2 regions of the Frigoribacterium sp. RIT-PI-h genome follow, and region 2 is predicted to be linked to the other one. Evidence: riboswitches for the same ligand, from Rfam matches in the RefSeq annotation. Region 2 holds a riboswitch; the other holds the start of a gene.
What was found. Region 2 has a riboswitch for thiamine pyrophosphate ahead of thiM (hydroxyethylthiazole kinase). Riboswitches for the same ligand answer to the same signal wherever they lie in the genome.
Positions count from the first base shown of each region.

Region 1: another riboswitch for thiamine pyrophosphate. It lies ahead of AEQ27_RS02605 (ECF transporter S component); the one in region 2 lies ahead of thiM (hydroxyethylthiazole kinase).

Region 1 covers NZ_LHOZ01000036.1:10,559-18,428, forward strand. Annotated here, with positions in the region: gene orn (oligoribonuclease) at 48-668, shown strand; tRNA gene AEQ27_RS02580 (tRNA-His) at 709-781, shown strand; gene AEQ27_RS17640 (metallopeptidase family protein) at 1,146-1,529, shown strand; gene AEQ27_RS02590 (hypothetical protein) at 1,484-2,086, opposite strand; gene AEQ27_RS02595 (energy-coupling factor transporter transmembrane protein EcfT) at 2,079-2,873, opposite strand; gene AEQ27_RS02600 (ABC transporter ATP-binding protein) at 2,870-4,381, opposite strand; gene AEQ27_RS02605 (ECF transporter S component) at 4,406-5,068, opposite strand; TPP riboswitch at 5,064-5,172, opposite strand; gene AEQ27_RS02610 (hypothetical protein) at 5,247-5,645, shown strand; gene AEQ27_RS02615 (hypothetical protein) at 5,650-6,090, opposite strand; gene AEQ27_RS02620 (alpha/beta fold hydrolase) at 6,171-6,902, shown strand; gene AEQ27_RS02625 (NAD(P)-dependent oxidoreductase) at 6,916-7,803, opposite strand.
Region 2 covers NZ_LHOZ01000072.1:33,204-41,073, forward strand. Annotated here, with positions in the region: gene AEQ27_RS09440 (hypothetical protein) at 1-277, opposite strand, end outside; gene AEQ27_RS09445 (ASCH domain-containing protein) at 379-894, opposite strand; gene AEQ27_RS09450 (bifunctional hydroxymethylpyrimidine kinase/phosphomethylpyrimidine kinase) at 1,003-2,466, opposite strand; gene thiE (thiamine phosphate synthase) at 2,448-3,089, opposite strand; gene thiM (hydroxyethylthiazole kinase) at 3,086-3,901, opposite strand; TPP riboswitch at 3,884-3,982, opposite strand; gene AEQ27_RS09465 (hypothetical protein) at 4,057-4,584, opposite strand; gene AEQ27_RS09470 (epoxide hydrolase family protein) at 4,738-5,388, shown strand; gene AEQ27_RS09475 (sensor histidine kinase) at 5,487-6,557, shown strand; gene AEQ27_RS09480 (response regulator transcription factor) at 6,539-7,201, shown strand; gene AEQ27_RS09485 (hypothetical protein) at 7,267-7,575, opposite strand; gene AEQ27_RS17220 (hypothetical protein) at 7,764-7,870, opposite strand, start outside.

The sequences.
Region 1 (7,870 bases), on a different contig from region 2:
GGGGCAGGAGGCGCGGTGCCGGAAGGGCACCGGACTAGACTCGCGGAATGGCTACGAGCAACGACCGACTGGTCTGGATCGACTGCGAGATGACCGGGCTCGACCTCTCGGTCGACGAACTGGTCGAAGTGGCCGTGGTCGTGACCGACTTCGACCTGACGCCCGTCCACCCTGGCTTCACGATCGTCATCAGACCCGACCAGTCCGCCCTCGACAACATGGGCGAGTTCGTCACCGAGATGCACCGCTCGTCGGGCCTCATCGACGAGATCCCGAACGGCGTCAGCCTCGCCGAAGCCGAGTTCGAGGTGCTGGAGTACATCCTCAAGTACGTCCCCACCGAGCAGCACGCCCCCCTCGCCGGCAACACCATCGGCACCGACCGGGCCTTCCTCGCGAAATACATGCCCCGCGTCGACAGCCACCTGCACTACCGCAGCGTCGACGTGTCGTCCATCAAAGAACTGGCCCGCCGCTGGTTCCCCCGCGTGTACTTCAACGCCCCCCAGAAGCACGGCGGCCACCGCGCCCTCGCCGACATCCTCGAGTCCATCCGCGAACTCGAGTACTACCGTCGCGCCGGCTTCGTCGCCGACCCCGGCCCCACCACCGAAGACGTCCAGGCGATCTCGAAGGCCGTCGTGGACGAATGGGCCCCCAGGCTGTAGTAGAGTCTTCTCGTTGCGATCGCCTCGGCAGTCGCGCATGGTGGGTATAGCTCAGCTGGTAGAGCGCCTGGTTGTGGTCTAGGAGGCCGCGGGTTCAAGCCCCGTTACTCACCCGAATGGAATCCCCTGCCCTCCGATGGGCAGGGGATTTTTCGGGCTCTGGCGCCTTCTGGTCGTGGATGCGCGAGCGCATCCACGACGTCGTCGGTCAAGACATTGATGCGCTCGTCACGGTCGCGGCCTGCCCTCCGATGGGCAGGGGATTTTTCGGGTTCCGGCGCCTTCTGGTCGTGGATGCGCGAGCGCATCCACGACGTCGTCGGTCAGGACATCGCTTCGCTCGTCACGGTCAAGACATCGCTTCGCTCGTCACGGTCGCGACATTGCTTCGCTCGTCACGGTCGAGACATCGCGAGGGAGACGTCGCTTCGCTCGTCGACTCTGGGGGCCGGGGCGTCGGCGTGGGAGGGTGGTGACGTGGACGACGAACGGCAGGCAGCGGGCATCGACCCGTCGGAGGTGAGCGCGGAGGCGTTCGACGCGATGGTGGTCGACCAGCTCGATCTGCTGCCCGACGACATGGTCGACGGGCTCGACAACGTCGTCTTCGTCACGGAAGACCGCCCCGACGACGGCACGCTCGACCTGCTCGGCCTCTACGACGGCGTCGCGCTCACCGAACGTGGCCAGTACGGCTTCGGCGAGCTGCCCGACCGCATCATCCTCTACCGCGAACCGCACCTCGCCGCCGTCGACGACCTCGACCAGCTCGCGGACGAGATCCACGTCACGCTCGTCCACGAGATCGCCCACTTCTACGGCATCGACGACGAGCAACTGCACGAGCTCGGCTGGGCCTGACCCTCCACCACCACGTCCGCCAGCGAGGCCGGGTCCTCCGAAACCAGGTGGGCGTCCTCCTGTTCGGCCCACACGTCCCACCACGGCTCGTACGTCGTCCCGTCGCGGGCCAAGGCACGAGCACGCCGGGCCACGGCGTCGAGCTCCAGCCACACGCGGACGTCCACGAGCGACGAGGAGGCGCGGGTCAACGCCCCGGCCCCCTCGACGATCAGCGAGACGGCCGGGTCGAGCACCTCCCACGCCGCCGCGCGGTCGTGCTCCCAGTCCCACCGCCGCCATCCCGGGGCGACCGGCGACAAGATGGACGTCTCGACCACGCGGGACGCCGCCTCGAGGCCGTGCCACCCCGGGTAGACGTCGTCGAGGTGCACCAGACGCACGGGTCCGAGCCGGTCGACGGGCCACGCGGCGGCCACCGCACGGCCGAGCGTGGTCTTGCCCGAACCCGAGCGGCCGTCGATCACCACGACCACGCGACGCGAACCGACCCGCGCCTCCTCGGCTCGGCGCAGCAGGGCCCCGACGGCGTCGTCGACGGCGACCCGCTCAGGCAAGGACGAACTCCCACGTGCCGGCCAGGACGGCCGCGGTCACCGAGGTGGCGGCGATGACGACGCCGAGGGCGACGAGCACGCCGTCCCGCGCGCCGAACGAGGACGGCCTCGCCCAGGTGCGCGGGGTGTCGCTGCCGAAACCCTTGGCCTCCATGGCGGTGGCGAGCTTGCTGCCGCGCCGGACCGACAGCACCAGCAACGAGAACGCCTGTTGCCCGAAACGCCTGAGGGCCCCGACCGGACCACCCGAGTCCGCGACGCCCCGGGCGCGACGGGCCAGGGCGAGCTGCCGCCAGTCGTCCATGAACAGCCCGACCAGGCGCAACCCGGCGAGGCCCCCCAGCACGAAGCGTGCGGGCAGTCGCAGCACCTGACCGAGACCGTCGGCGAGGTCGGTCGGGTCGGTCGTCGCGAACAGCACGATGCCGGGCACCCCGACGGCGAGGATGCGCAGGCCGATCGCCCCGGCGAGGGCCAGGGACCCCTCGGTCACCGACAGGAACCCCCACTCGACCACCGACGCCCCGCCGTCGCGTCCGTAGAGGGCGATGGTGACGACCGACGTCGGGGCGGCGATCCAGAGCGGTGCCGTGCGGGCGAGCAGCTGCCGGGCGGACAGACCGGCGAAGGGCAGCAACAGCGCCGCGAGCAGCAGCGCGGTGCCGGCCGAGACCCAGTCGATCGAGAGCAGCAGGGCGATCGCGAGCACGACGGCGGCGAGGAGCTTGGCGACCGGGTTGACGCGCCCGACGACGCCGGTCGCCACGACCGGGGTGAGGACGCTCATCGGCGCACCTCGGCGGGGTCGGTGCGGCGGGCGTGTGCGCTCAGGTCGAGCACGTCGTCGGCGAGGGTCGACGCGAACTCGGCGTCGTGGGTGACGGCGACGACCGCCCGGCCCTCGTCGAGCAGCTCGGCGAGCAGGGTCACGAGTTCTCGCCAGGTGCGGGCGTCCTGCCCGAAGGTCGGTTCGTCGAGAACGAGCATCGAGGGGCGTGACGCGAGGACGGTCGCGACCGAGAGCCGTCGCTTCTCACCGCCCGAGAGCGTGAACGGGTTCGCGCCGGCGAGGTGGTCGAGCCGCAGCCGGTCGAGGAGGAGGTCGACGCGCGACGCGACGTCTCTCGACGACGCGCCCAGCGCCTCCGGACCCACCGCCAGCTCGCGGCGGACGGTCGCCGTCAGGAACTGGTGCTCAGGGTCCTGGAAGACCGTGCCGACACGGGTGAGCAGCTGTCGGGGCTTCCAGCGGATCGGAGACGGGCCGGCCCCGTCGGCGAACGACGGCGTGGCCTCGAGGGCACCCGCGACGGGGGCGGGCAGCCCCGCGGCGGGGGGGGGGGGCGACGGCTTGCCCGAGCCGTTCGGGCCGGCCACCGCGGGCGCGCGCCCCGCGGTGGCGGAGAGGTCGATGCCCGCCGCGACCGCGCGACCCTTGGGCCCCTTGTGCCCCACGTCGAGTCCCCTCGCCGAGAGCAGCAGGTCACCGGTCGTGCGCGACCGGACGGGCGCAGGAGGCGCGGCACCGGGGACCCACACCCCCGCGTCGACGAGGCGGTCGCGTTCGGCGCGCAACACGTCGTCGGGTCGACCGTCGGCCAGGACTCCCCCACCGGCGTCGAGCACGACGACGCGGTCGACGACGGGCAGCCAGACCGACACCCGGTGCTCGACGACGACGAGCGTCGCCCCGGAGTCGGCGACGACGCGGGCCACGGCGTCACGCACCTCGACGACGCCTTCGGGGTCGAGGTTGGCCGTCGGCTCGTCGAGGAGCAGCAGGCCCGGCCGCATGGCGAGGGCCCCCGCGAGTGCGAGCCGCTGCTTCTGGCCGCCGCCCAGCTCGGAGGTCGACGCGGACAGCGGCAGGTCGAGTCCCACGGCGTCGAGGGCGTGCCCGACGCGGCGCCAGATCTCGTCGCGGGGCACGCCCAGGTTCTCGCAGCCGAAAGCGACGTCGTCGCCCACCCGCGCGAGGACGACCTGCGAGGCGGGGTCCTGGAGCACGAGGCCGACCCGGCCGCGCTGCTCGGCGGGGGTGCGGCCGTCCACCAGCAGGTCGCCGGCCTCGTCGCCCTCGTCGTCGCCGCCCAGCACCCCGGCGAGACCGGCGAGCAAGGTCGACTTGCCCGCGCCGGACGCACCGAGCAGCAGGACGCGCTCGCCGGGGGCGACGTCGAGGTCGAGCTCCGAGACGGCGGGCAGTCGTCGGCCGGCGTGCCGCCAGCCCCAGCCACGGGCGGTGACGCGGGCACCGTCCCCGGGTGCCCGCCGTCCGCCGCTCGCTCCGCTCACGGGAAGGACCACGAGGAGGCGCGCCTAGACCCGGGCGTCCGCCGAGCGTCCCGAGGCGAACCGGGACAGCGCACCCGTCCGGGCGAGGCCGCGGGCGGCGAGCCACGAGAGCAGGCCGGCGAGGACGGTGCCCGAGACGACCGAGGTGACGACGTAGATCGTCTTCGACCCGGCGGCGTAGGCGGCCGCCGAGGCGAAGCTCGTGTCCATCAGGCCGACGGCGAGGCCGGCGACGGCACCGGCGAGCAGCACCGTGCCGATCCGCCACGACTTGTAGAGGAAGACCGCGAGCACGATCTCGGCGCCCAGGCCCTGGACGATGCCCCAGATGAGCACCGAGAAGCCCCACTGGGTGCCGATCAGCATCGAGACGACCGCCGCGACGACCTCGGTGTAGACGGCGGCGCCGGGCTTGCGGATCACGATGCCGCCGAGCACCCCGGCGAAGAGCCAGCCGCCGTTGAGGATGCCCTCGAAGCCGCCCGAGAAGCTCAGGACGCTGTCGATGGGTGTGTAGGCCAGGCCCCAGGCCCAGAGGACGACGCCGGCGGCGACCCCGATGACGCTGGCGACCACGATGTCGACGACGCGCCAGCGCCGGGTGGGGGTGGTGCGGGCCTTCGGCGTGAAGCCGGTCGAGCTGTCGCGAGCCGCCGTGGAACGGTTTTCGGGCGTGGACGTGGACATCTGTTCTTCTCCTCCCTGCGCTGGCATGACCCAGATCAGGTTCGACGGTCGAAGCGTGGTTCGCTTCCTCTCAGCCCGGCTCACCGGACTCCCGTGTGTTGTGGGGTCGATCATAGCGCCGACCCCGGCCGGCGTGGCCGCGCCTCCGACGACCTGTCGAGGCGCCTATCGTGGCGGGATGAGTCGGCCTCCCGTCGCACCCCCCCCGCCTCCGGCTCCCCCGCCGGCCCCGACTCCGGCGCGACGACACCACCCCGCCCGGCTCGTCCTGCCGCTCACCTCGGTGGCGCTCGTCGTCGTCACCGGGGTCGTTCCCTTCGTGGTCCTCCAGCCGATGATCCACTCCTACCGCGGTGACGCGGCGGCCTACGGCATCCCCGCCTTCGGCGTCGCGACGGTGGCGTCGGTCCTGTGCTGGGTCCTCGCGATCGTGACCGTCGTCGTCGGCGTGGTGTCCCCCGCCCTGCGCCAGCGCCTGAAGGGTCTGCCCATCACCGCCGTCACCCTGGCGGTGCTCATCGCCGTCGCCGATCCGTTCGCCTACCTGCTGATCGCCCTGTCGGCCGACGCGTACTGACGCATCAGAGCCCGGCGGCCTTCCGGACGAGCGCGGCCACGGAGGCGCGGGTCGCGTCGTCGTCGCTGGTCACGGCATACGAGGTCGGCCAGAGGGTGCCGTCGTCCAGCTGGGCGCCGTCCTGGAAGCCGAGGGTCGAGTAGCGCGTGCCGAACTTGGCGCCCGGCTGGAAGAAGACGACGGCCTTGCCGTCCTCCTTCGCGTAGGCGGGGAAGCCGTACCAGGGCTTGGGGGCGAGGGTCGGGGCGTGCTCGGCGCCGGCCTCGTGCACCATCCGGGCGATCGGCCGCTCGACGTCGGTCATGGCCGCGATGGCGTCCGCGGCATCCTGCGCCTCGGCGGCCGACTTGTCGGCGAGCTTCTGGCGCTTCGCCTCGGCCCGCAGCTCGGCGGCGCGTTGCTTCATCGCGGCCTTCTCTTCTTTGCTGAACCCGGCGTCGGCCATGATCGTGCCCTTCTCGTGCGTGCGTGCGTCGGCTCGGTCGGGCCTGCGTACGCCCCATGGTGACAGGCAGGATGGTCGGCATGCACCTGAACCTCACGACCACCGGCGACGGCGCCCGCCACGTCGCCCTCGTCCACGGGCTCGGCGCCGACGGCGCGACCTGGAAGCCGATCGTCGACCGGTTCGTCGCGACCGGTTCGTACACGGTCACCACCCTCGACCTGCGGGGTCACGGTGAGAGCGACCGGGCGTCGTCGTACCGGCTCGACGAGTTCGCGGACGACGTCGCCTCGGCCCTGCCCCGGGGCCTGCACGGTGTCGTCGGGCACTCGCTCGGTGGCTCGGTGCTCGTCCGCGCCGTCGAGCGGCTGCAGCCTCGGACGGCCGTCTACCTCGACCCGGGGTTCTCACTGGCCCTGCCGACGACGGGCCTCGCCGGACGGTTGTTCTGGGCCGTGCCGACCGTGACGATGGGCGTCGCGGCACTCGCCCAGGCGCGGAAGGGTGCGCGACTGCGCGCCGGGTACGACGACGCGACCCGCGCCTCCTCGGACCAGGCCCGCGCCCGGTTCGACTCGGGCATGGCGACGGGCGTGTTCCGCGATGTCGCGTTCCACCCGGTCGCGACGACGGCGCCCGCGGTGCCCTCGGTCATCGTGCTGTCCGACGACTCCCCCGCCGTCGTGCCGGAACGGCTCGTGTCGGGCTACCAGCAGGCCGGCTGGCAGATCCGCCGCCTGCCGGGCGTGCACCACGACATGCAGCTCGAGGCACCCGACCGCACCTTCGCCCTGCTGGCCGAGCTGCTCTGAGTTCCGCGGTCGGTCAGGCCTTGGGCAGGGCGTGACCGTCGGCGTCGAGGTGGTCTCGCCACGATCGCCTCGCCGTCCAGCCGAGCAAGCGGCCGGCCTTGGCGGTCGAGATGCCCGACGCGTCGACCCGGTCGAGCTCGCGCAGCTCGATGCGGTCGCCGTGGTGTTCGCGCAGGGTGGCGGCGAAGTCGTGGCCGCCGGCGTTGTCAGCTGCGGCGATGTAGAAGACCTCGTGACCCGGCAGGTCGGACTCGGCGGCCAGCAGGAGCGCGTCGGCGAGGTCGTCGGCGTCGATGTAGCTGCCGAAGTTCGCACTCTCGGGGTCGGCCTCGCGCACCTGGGGGCCGAGGTTGGCCTCGTAGTTGGTCTCGTCGTGCACGGTGCTCGGGCGGATCGAGATCGCGCGCAGGTCGGAGCGGCGGACGGCGGCGTCCATCAGCTGCTCGCCGAACGCCTTCGAGAGGGCGTAGGGGTCCTGCGGGTGCAGCGGGTGTTCCTCGTCGACCGGCACGTAGTCGGGCAGGAAGGGCCGTTCGGGGAAGAAGTTGCCCACGATGCTCTCGCTCGACACGTTGACGAAGCGGGGCACGCCGAACCGCACGGCCGCCTCGACCAGGTTGAACGTGGACATCAGGTTGGTCTGGAAGACGACATGGGCCGGATGCGCGGTGGGCTGAGGGATGGCCGCGACGTGGACGACGACGTCGGCCCCCGCGACGACCGAGAAGGCGGTCCCTGCGTCGGTCAGGTCGCCCATCACGTACCGGCCGGGTTCGTCGACGCCCGTGTCGAAGACGGGCCGGACGAGGTCGACGCCGAGGACGTCGTGCCCGGCCTCGACGAACCGGCGGACGGCGGCGCGGCCGACCTTGCCGCGTGATCCTGTGATGACGACCTTCATGACGCGCTCCCTCGATCGAGGGATGCGCCGAGGGCCGGAGCATCCACCCGGACGACGCTACGCCTCG
Region 2 (7,870 bases):
GGTGGGTGAAGCGGGTGTCCGCCCAGGCGATCATCCTGTGTCCGTAGGTGATCGACGTGCCGATGTAGATCGCCGCGAGGCCATGGTGCCAGGACGCGGTGGCGCCACCGAGCAGGTCGACTGCCACGAGAGCGAGCAGGATCACGTCGATGAGTGGCGCAGCGACCAGCAGTGCGGTGCTGAGCCGCGGGCGGTGGAGGATGTACCGTGCCGTCAGCCCGCCGAGGATCGCGACCCAGAAAGCGACTTCGCAGACGACGATGGCAATGAGGGTCACAGAGTCTCCATCCGTTTGAGTACAGGTGTACTCGAGCAGCATGGCATCGGATGCTCGCGGTGTCGATGGGTGATCGGCCAGGAGCCCTGCCTCGTGGACGCTCAGTCGGCGTGTTCGGGTGGCCACACCACGGCGAAGTACTCGAAGACGATCTCATCGAGCTCTGACCAGTCGGCGCCGCGGGCAGCGCTCGTCCGTTCCCAATACAGCCGGTGCTGGATCTGCCAGCTGCTCAACGTGCGATCGTCTTCTCCTTCCGCGCGGGCGAACGCGGCGTCGGCCCCGTCGAACGTGTCGATCCGCAGTTGCGTGCTCCGGATCACGATGCGAGGGACGCCGGCCCCGTCGCAGGCGATCCAGTGCGACCCGATGCGGGGGAGGGGGGCACCTCGATGGGTGAACTCCGAGACGAGCTCGGCGGTGGCTCGTTTGGTCCCGGAGAGGACGATTTGCAGCAGTTCGTCGGCGAGCTTCGCGGTGTCGCCGAAGTGCTCCACCGTGTAGTCGGAGTCAACGGCGTCCTGGTGTCGTCGCGATTGCGAGTAGTCCGACCACATGGCGGTCGCGGCTGCGAGGTCGGGGGCTGCGGCAGGGGTCGCGGCGGGAGTCTTGGTCATGGACTCGATCGTGTCAGAGAGTTCGGCAGTGGCGAGGTCAGGGCAAGAGCTACCCGATTCGCGTGCCAGATCGGGCGGACGGGACGCGTCCTCCAGGTGTGGCCTTCGCTAGAACGCGAGCTCGTGCTCGGCCGACGTCTGGAAGGCCTGGAGCATTCGCGCTCGGGTCGCTGACGTCGCCCTGGCCGCTGTCGCCGTGACGATGTCGATCGCGAGATCGGTCGCTTCGGCGAAGGATGGATCGGCGTAGGTATCGAGCCAGTCGCGGAACGGATGCTCGTCGTGGGACAGAGCATGGAGCCGCTGCCCGACGTCTCGGTACAACCAGTAGCAGGGGAGGAGCGCGGCGATGAGCTCGCCGTAGTCCCCGCCTGTCGCGACGTCGGCAAGGTGTCCGAGGTACGCGGTCGTCGCGTCACTCGGCAGAGTCCCGTCTGCGTCGGCGGGCGGGACCCCCCCCTCATGGAGCGCCATCTCGGCCGTGAGGGCCTCCTCGGCTCCGCCCGCCCAGAAAGGCCGGTCGGCGCTGGAAGGAGCGAGGCCGCCGGCCCGGCCGAGGGCTCGCGCGTACTCGCGCAGGTAGAGGGTGTCCTGTGCCAGGTACCACCTGAAGGCGGCCGTGGGCAGAGTCCCGTCGCCGAGCTGGCGAATGAACGCGAGATCGTCGATGGCGGTCCGCGTACCGCTGATGCTGCTCCACCAGCTGGACCTCACGTCGTCGGGGGTCGGTGCCGTGTCGAGACCACCGCGGGACCAGAGGCCGGCGAAATGGTGGACGGGGCCGTGACCCCGTCCCACGTCGAGTTCGTCGGCCCGTCGAAGGCTCTCTCCGAGCCACTCGGTGGCGTTCCGGACGGCTTCGGGCCAGCTGTCTCCGGCTGCGCGGCGGGGGGCGATCGCGGACGACAGCGAACAGCCTGTCCCGTGCGTGTTCTCTGTCAGGACGCGTGACGCGACGTATTCCGTGGCCGTTCCGTCCGGGTTGACGAGGGCGTCGCGAACGTCGGCGCCGTCGAGGTGGCCGCCCTTCGCGAGCACGATCACGTCGTGTCGTCGGGCGAGTTCACGAGCTTGTCCCAGCACTGCCTCCCACGTCGTGGCGGGGATGGTCCCGAGGAGATCCGCCAGTTCCGGCACGTTCGGCGTGACGAGGTCGGCGAGAGGTAGTAGTTCTTTCAGGGCCTGGCCGGCGGCGGCGTCGAGGAGGCGGTCGCCGCTCGTGGCGATCATCACCGGGTCGAGTACGACGACCGGCGGCTGGACCTCCAGCAGCCACGACGAAACGGTGGTGATCGTCTCGGCGTTCGCGAGCATGCCGATCTTGACCGCGTCGATCACGACGTCGTCGCTGACCGCCGTGAGCTGCTGGCCGAGGAACGGGGCCGGGGGTACATGGAGGGCCCTGACCCCCCGGGTGTTCTGAGCGACGAGGGCGGTGACCACGGCCATACCGTAGCCACCGTTGGCGCTGATGCTCTTGAGGTCCGCGTGGATGCCGGCGCCGCCGGTGGGGTCGGTTCCGGCGATGCTGAGCACGCGGGCGATGCCAGCGCTCATGAGCGTCCCGTCCATGCTTCGGCCAGACGCCTGGCTGCTCGCCGAGGGTCGGGATCGCCGCAGATCGACGACACGATCGCCACTCCTGCTGTTTTCCCGCACAGTTCGGCGATCTGGTCGTGGCCGATGCCTCCGATGGCCACGACCGGAACAGGGCTCTGGGCTGCGAGCTCTGCCAATCGGTCGACGCCGAGGGCGTTCTCGGCGTCGGGTTTGGTGTTCGTCAGCCAGACGGGCCCGATGCCGACGTAGTCGGCATGCTGTGCAGCCTGCTCGATCCGCGATGGGGTCGACGCGCTGACGCCGAGAAGGGCTTCCGGGCCGATGAGATCGCGTACGACATCGGCAGGCAGGTCCGACTGCCCCACGTTCACGCCGGAGACGCGGATGCCTCGGGCCCTCGCGGCGAGGAAGACATCGACACGGTCGTTGACCAGCACGGGGACGTGGATGGGAGTGACCTCGGAGATGGCTGCCACGAGATCGAGGAACTGGCCCGCCGGGGAGTCCTTCTCGCGGATCTGCACTGCGCTGACACCGCCGTCGACCGCGGCGGCGACGAGGTCGGGCAACTGGTGTCCGGCCCTCCGGGCGATGACCGTGTCCGTGACGAGATAGAGGGAGAGATCGGGGGTCACGACAGGGCCGCGCGATCGGCGACGGTCGCCGGATCGATGGCCGACAACGCGTCGAGGAGGTGGACGGCGAACGTGCCGGGGCCGGTCGAGCGCTCGGCGGCGACCTCTGCCGCGACGGTGTAGACCGTGACGGCGGCGACCGTCGCCTCGAAGGCGTCGTCGTGGACGGCCGCGAAGGCCGCCATGACCGCTCCGAGAACGCAACCGCCTCCGGTGACCCTCGTGAGCAGGGGGTGCCCGTTCGCGATGCGGACCGTGCGTTGTCCGTCCGTGACGAGATCGACCGGGCCGGAAATGGCGACGACCGTGCCCGCCGAGCGTGCCAGGACCGTCCCGTGTTCCAGGGCCTCGTCGGGGTGGTAAGAGCTGTCGACGCCCCGGCCTCCGGCTCCGCCACCGGCGAGTGCGAGGATCTCGGAGGCGTTGCCTCGCACGATCGTCGGCTGCTTGTCGAGAAGGCGATGCGCGAGGGCGGTGCGGACGGGAAGGGTGCCGATCGCGACGGGATCGAGCACCCACGGGGTCGATGCGTGGCGCGCCGCGTCCGCGGCCTCGAGGGCTGCGGCCATCTGGTCGCTGTGCGGGGTGCCGAGGTTGACGAGAAGACCGCCGGCGAGGGGGGCGAACAAGGCAGCCTCGACGGGGACGTCGACCATGGCGGGGGCTGCACCGAGCGCGAGGAGCGAGTTGGCGGTGACACCTGCCACGACGGAGTTCGTGATGCACTGCACGAGCGGTTCTCGTGCACGGAGTTCGTCGAGTGCGGCTTGGACGATTGGCAGAAGTGCAGGCGCGGTCGTCACGCGAGACATCCCTTCGCTAGTTCTAACTAGATCAGGTTCTACGGGTGTCATCTCAGCCCCTCATGAGGAGGGGCACCCCGTGTCACAGTGGCGCCATCCTGTCATGAATCCGGGACGTGATGACCACTGACGACGGCGTTCAGAGGCCTCTGATCATCGGAGACTCACCTCAGGACGCGCGGCGACGGGTTCCAAGCCAGCACGGCGTCTCGTAGTTCTTGCACCGATTTCTCGCTGTCGAGGCTCAACACCGGCTGGTCGAGCGAGTCGAGCCAGGCGTCGTGTGCGTGACGGCTTCTCCCCGCGAAGGCGGGATCGTCGTAGCCTGCAGCCCATTCGACGAACTCGGTCCATGCCGCGTGGTCGAAGTCGCCCCCGGCCCTCCGCCGAACTTCCCGGGCTTCCAGCCTGCGCAGCCGCTCACGGGGGCCGAGTGTGAGGAAGACCACCGCGTCACATTCCGCGACGATGGGCTCTCCCCACTCCATGACGGAGCCGGACAGGACCCACGCCTTCTTCGGGGCGAACAGCTCCCGCATCAAGGACACCCGAGACGCGGGCGCCCGCTTCTGGACGTAAGGCGGCTCCGTCGGTACGAAGAGGTAGTCGTCGGCGTCGGCATGCGGAACGGACCAATGCTCCGCCAGGGCTCGCCCGAGCGTCGTCGTCCCGCTGCCGCTGGCCCCGGTCACGTGGATCCTCGAAGGCTGCATGGCCTCATTCTCCGATGCGGCCGGTGGTGCACGGGCTTCGTGCGGAACCCCGGGGGTGTGTCGAGATCGTTGGCGGTCCTCTCGCCTGCGCCGCGTCTCCCGGGTGTCGGACCTCGTCGATACCGTTTCGACATGCGCCCCTTCGTCCTCCGCACGCCGATGTCCGACGTCACCGATCTGCGTCGACGCTTGGAAGCCTCTCGATTCCCGCCGTCGCCGATCGGTGATGCCGCAGACGAGAGCAGCATGTCGTTGACGCGGGTCGAATCGGTCGTCGATCGGTGGCGTGACGGGTTCGACTGGGGTGACGTCGAGGACCGTCTCGCCTCGACGCCCCAGTTCGAGACCGACGTCGACAGGCAACGCCTCCACTTCGCCCATCTCCGCGCCGCCAACCCCGCGGTCACGGAACGCCTCGCCGTCGTCGTGTTCCATGGCTGGCCGTACTCGTTCGTCGAGATGCTCCCGATGGCACGGCTCCTCGCCGCGAATCCGGCCGTGGTGTCGCCTGGTCGTGTGATCGGCTTCGACGTCGTCGTGGTGTCGCTACCCGGCTACGGGCACTCCGCAGCCCTCGACGATCGACCCTTCACCGGGCCTGTGGTCGCGCGGCTCATGCAGACGCTCATGACGGACACCCTCGGGTACCAGCGCTACATCACCTACGGGAGGACGTCGGATCCACGACCAGTGATTGGCTCGCCGCCCTGTATCCGGAGTCCGTCCTGGGGCTGTTCGCCACGCACGCCGCCTTCCCGCCGCCGTCACGTCAGCACCAGCTGAGCCAGGACGAGTCGAGCTGGGTCTCCCGACACGAGCAGGACTGGGCCAGGGCGTCGGCCTACGCCGGCCTGCAGTCCACCCGCCCCGAGACGCTCGCCGTGGCGCTGTCCGATTCGCCGGCACCGCGCCCGCGACGGACCGGCCGTCTCGGCTGGGCGACCACCCGCCTGACCGACGCGTCTCTCTGGCGAGCCTTCACGTACCTCCTGGTGGGCTTCGTCGTCACCACGACCGCGTTCGCGGTCTCGGCGGCTCTGCTCGTCACGGCGCTGGGCGCCATGACGCACGCCGTCTGGGGCCGCTACCTGCCCGAGCAGGTCGGGGCAGACGGCCAGCTGCACCGAGGCGCGCAGTTCCTCGGCGTGTTCGTCGACACGACGCCCCGGCAGCTCGCCTTCGCCGGACTCGGCCTCGTCCTGTTCCTCGCCGTCTGGCCGGCTGTGAACCACGGTCTCGGCTCGTTGCAGCGCGTGGTCATCCGCTCGATGCTCGGTGCGAGCGCGCGGGAGCACCGCCTGGCCGAGGTGACCGCCTCCCGCGACGCCGCGGTGGGCGACTCGGACGCGACCCTGCGCCGCATCGAACGCGAGCTGCACGACGGCACCCAGGCGCGCCTGGTCGGCCTGGCCATGACGCTCGGAGACGCCCGGGACCGGCTCCAGGGCGGTCACGAGCCCGCGGGTGTCGAGGGGCTCGTCGCCCAGGCGCACGCCTCCACCAAGGAGGCGCTGGTCGAGTTGCGGGCACTGGCTCGCGGCATCCATCCTCCGGTCCTCGACGAGGGCCTCGAGGCCGGGCTCTCCTCCGCGTGCTCTCGGACCCCTTTCCCCGTCGCGCTCCGGGTGGATCTGCCCACGCGACCGTCCCCGGTCGTGGAGAGCCTCGCCTACTTCGGAGTCCTGGAACTGCTGACGAACGTGTCCAAGCACTCGCAGGCGACCGCGGCGACGGTGGACGTCGACCAGGACGGACCTGACCTCCACGTGACGGTGACCGACGACGGAACGGGCGGCGCACACGTCTCGCTCACCCACGCCGCCGGTCAGGGCACCGGTCTCGCGGGGCTGCTCGAGCGCCTCCGCGCGGTCGACGGCCGGCTCGAGATCGACAGCCCGACCGGCGGGCCGACGACGATCCGGATGACGATGCCGTGGCGGCGACCCTCGTGAGGGTCGTCATCGCCGACGACAACACGATCGTCCGTGAGGGCCTCGCCGCTCTGCTGCGAGGGCGGGGGCACGAGGTCGTCACCGCGGTCGAGGAGGGTACGGCCGTCCTCCCGGTCCTCGTCGATCACGAGGTGGACGTCGTCGTGATGGACATCCGGATGCCCCCGACCCACACGGACGAGGGCGTCCGGGCCGCGATCCAGGTCAAGACCCTCCACCCGGGGGTCGGGGTGTTGCTGTTCTCCCAGTACGCGGAGGTGCGATGGGCGAGGACGCTGCTCGACGTCGCGACCGTCGGCGTGGGGTATCTGCTCAAGGACCGTGTCGCCGAGGTCACGACCTTCATCGACTCGCTGCAGCAGGTCGCCGCCGGGCACGTCGTGCTCGACCCCGAGGTCGCTGCCGCGCTCGTCCAGGCGCCGCGTCCCCTGCGGGACCGGTTGGGTCGGTTGACCGCCCGCGAGACCGACGTCCTCCGACTCATGGCCGAAGGGCGATCCAACACGGCGATCGCCGACTCGCTGCACCTCTCGTCAGGAACCGTCGAGAAGCACGTGACCGCCGTCTTCGCCAAGCTCGGCCTGGAGGCCACGCCGTCCGACCACCGACGAGTCCTCGCCGTCCTGCGCTTCCTCGCCGCATGACGAGCTTCTAGCGTTGCGAAAGGTCGTCGCGTCAGACGATCGGGTTTCGGACAGGGCCGGTCAGGTCAGGCGAAGCGGCTTCTGATGTCCTTCTCGAGCTGAGTGAAACGCTGCTCGTAGGCCTGGTAGTGCCACCTGGTGGCAAATCCGTAAGTGCCTTCGTCGCTCGTCATCTCGAGGTGGATGCCACTGCCACTGCCGTTCTCCGTGATCGACCAGCTGACGATCATGGGAAGTCGTTTCTTGCCGGCATTCATCACGCCGCCAAACATTCGGTAGGCGACTCGGGAGCCCGCCTTCACGCTGCCCGTGCGAGCGGTCGTCGTGGGCCGGTGAGTCAGCTCGTGAAGGAAGTCAGCGACACGGTCGGCCACGTCGTGAGGCGCGACGCGAGTCGTGAGGTGCACGTTGCGCTGGACAGGCTAAAGAGGCATGGCTCTTCTTACCTGACGTGGACACATCAGGGAACACGAAGATGTCCGATAGGGGATCGGCTACCGGATTGCCCTCCAGGTCTCGGACGCTAGCAAAAGTGTCAAATGAGATCGCGGGGCCATAGCTCTCACGACTTAGTGCGAGTGCCGTGGCGGCGGAGTGTCCGGACGAATGAGATGTCGAGGACGACACCGACGACGACGACGCCTGCCCCGATGAGGGCGTCAGGTCCGG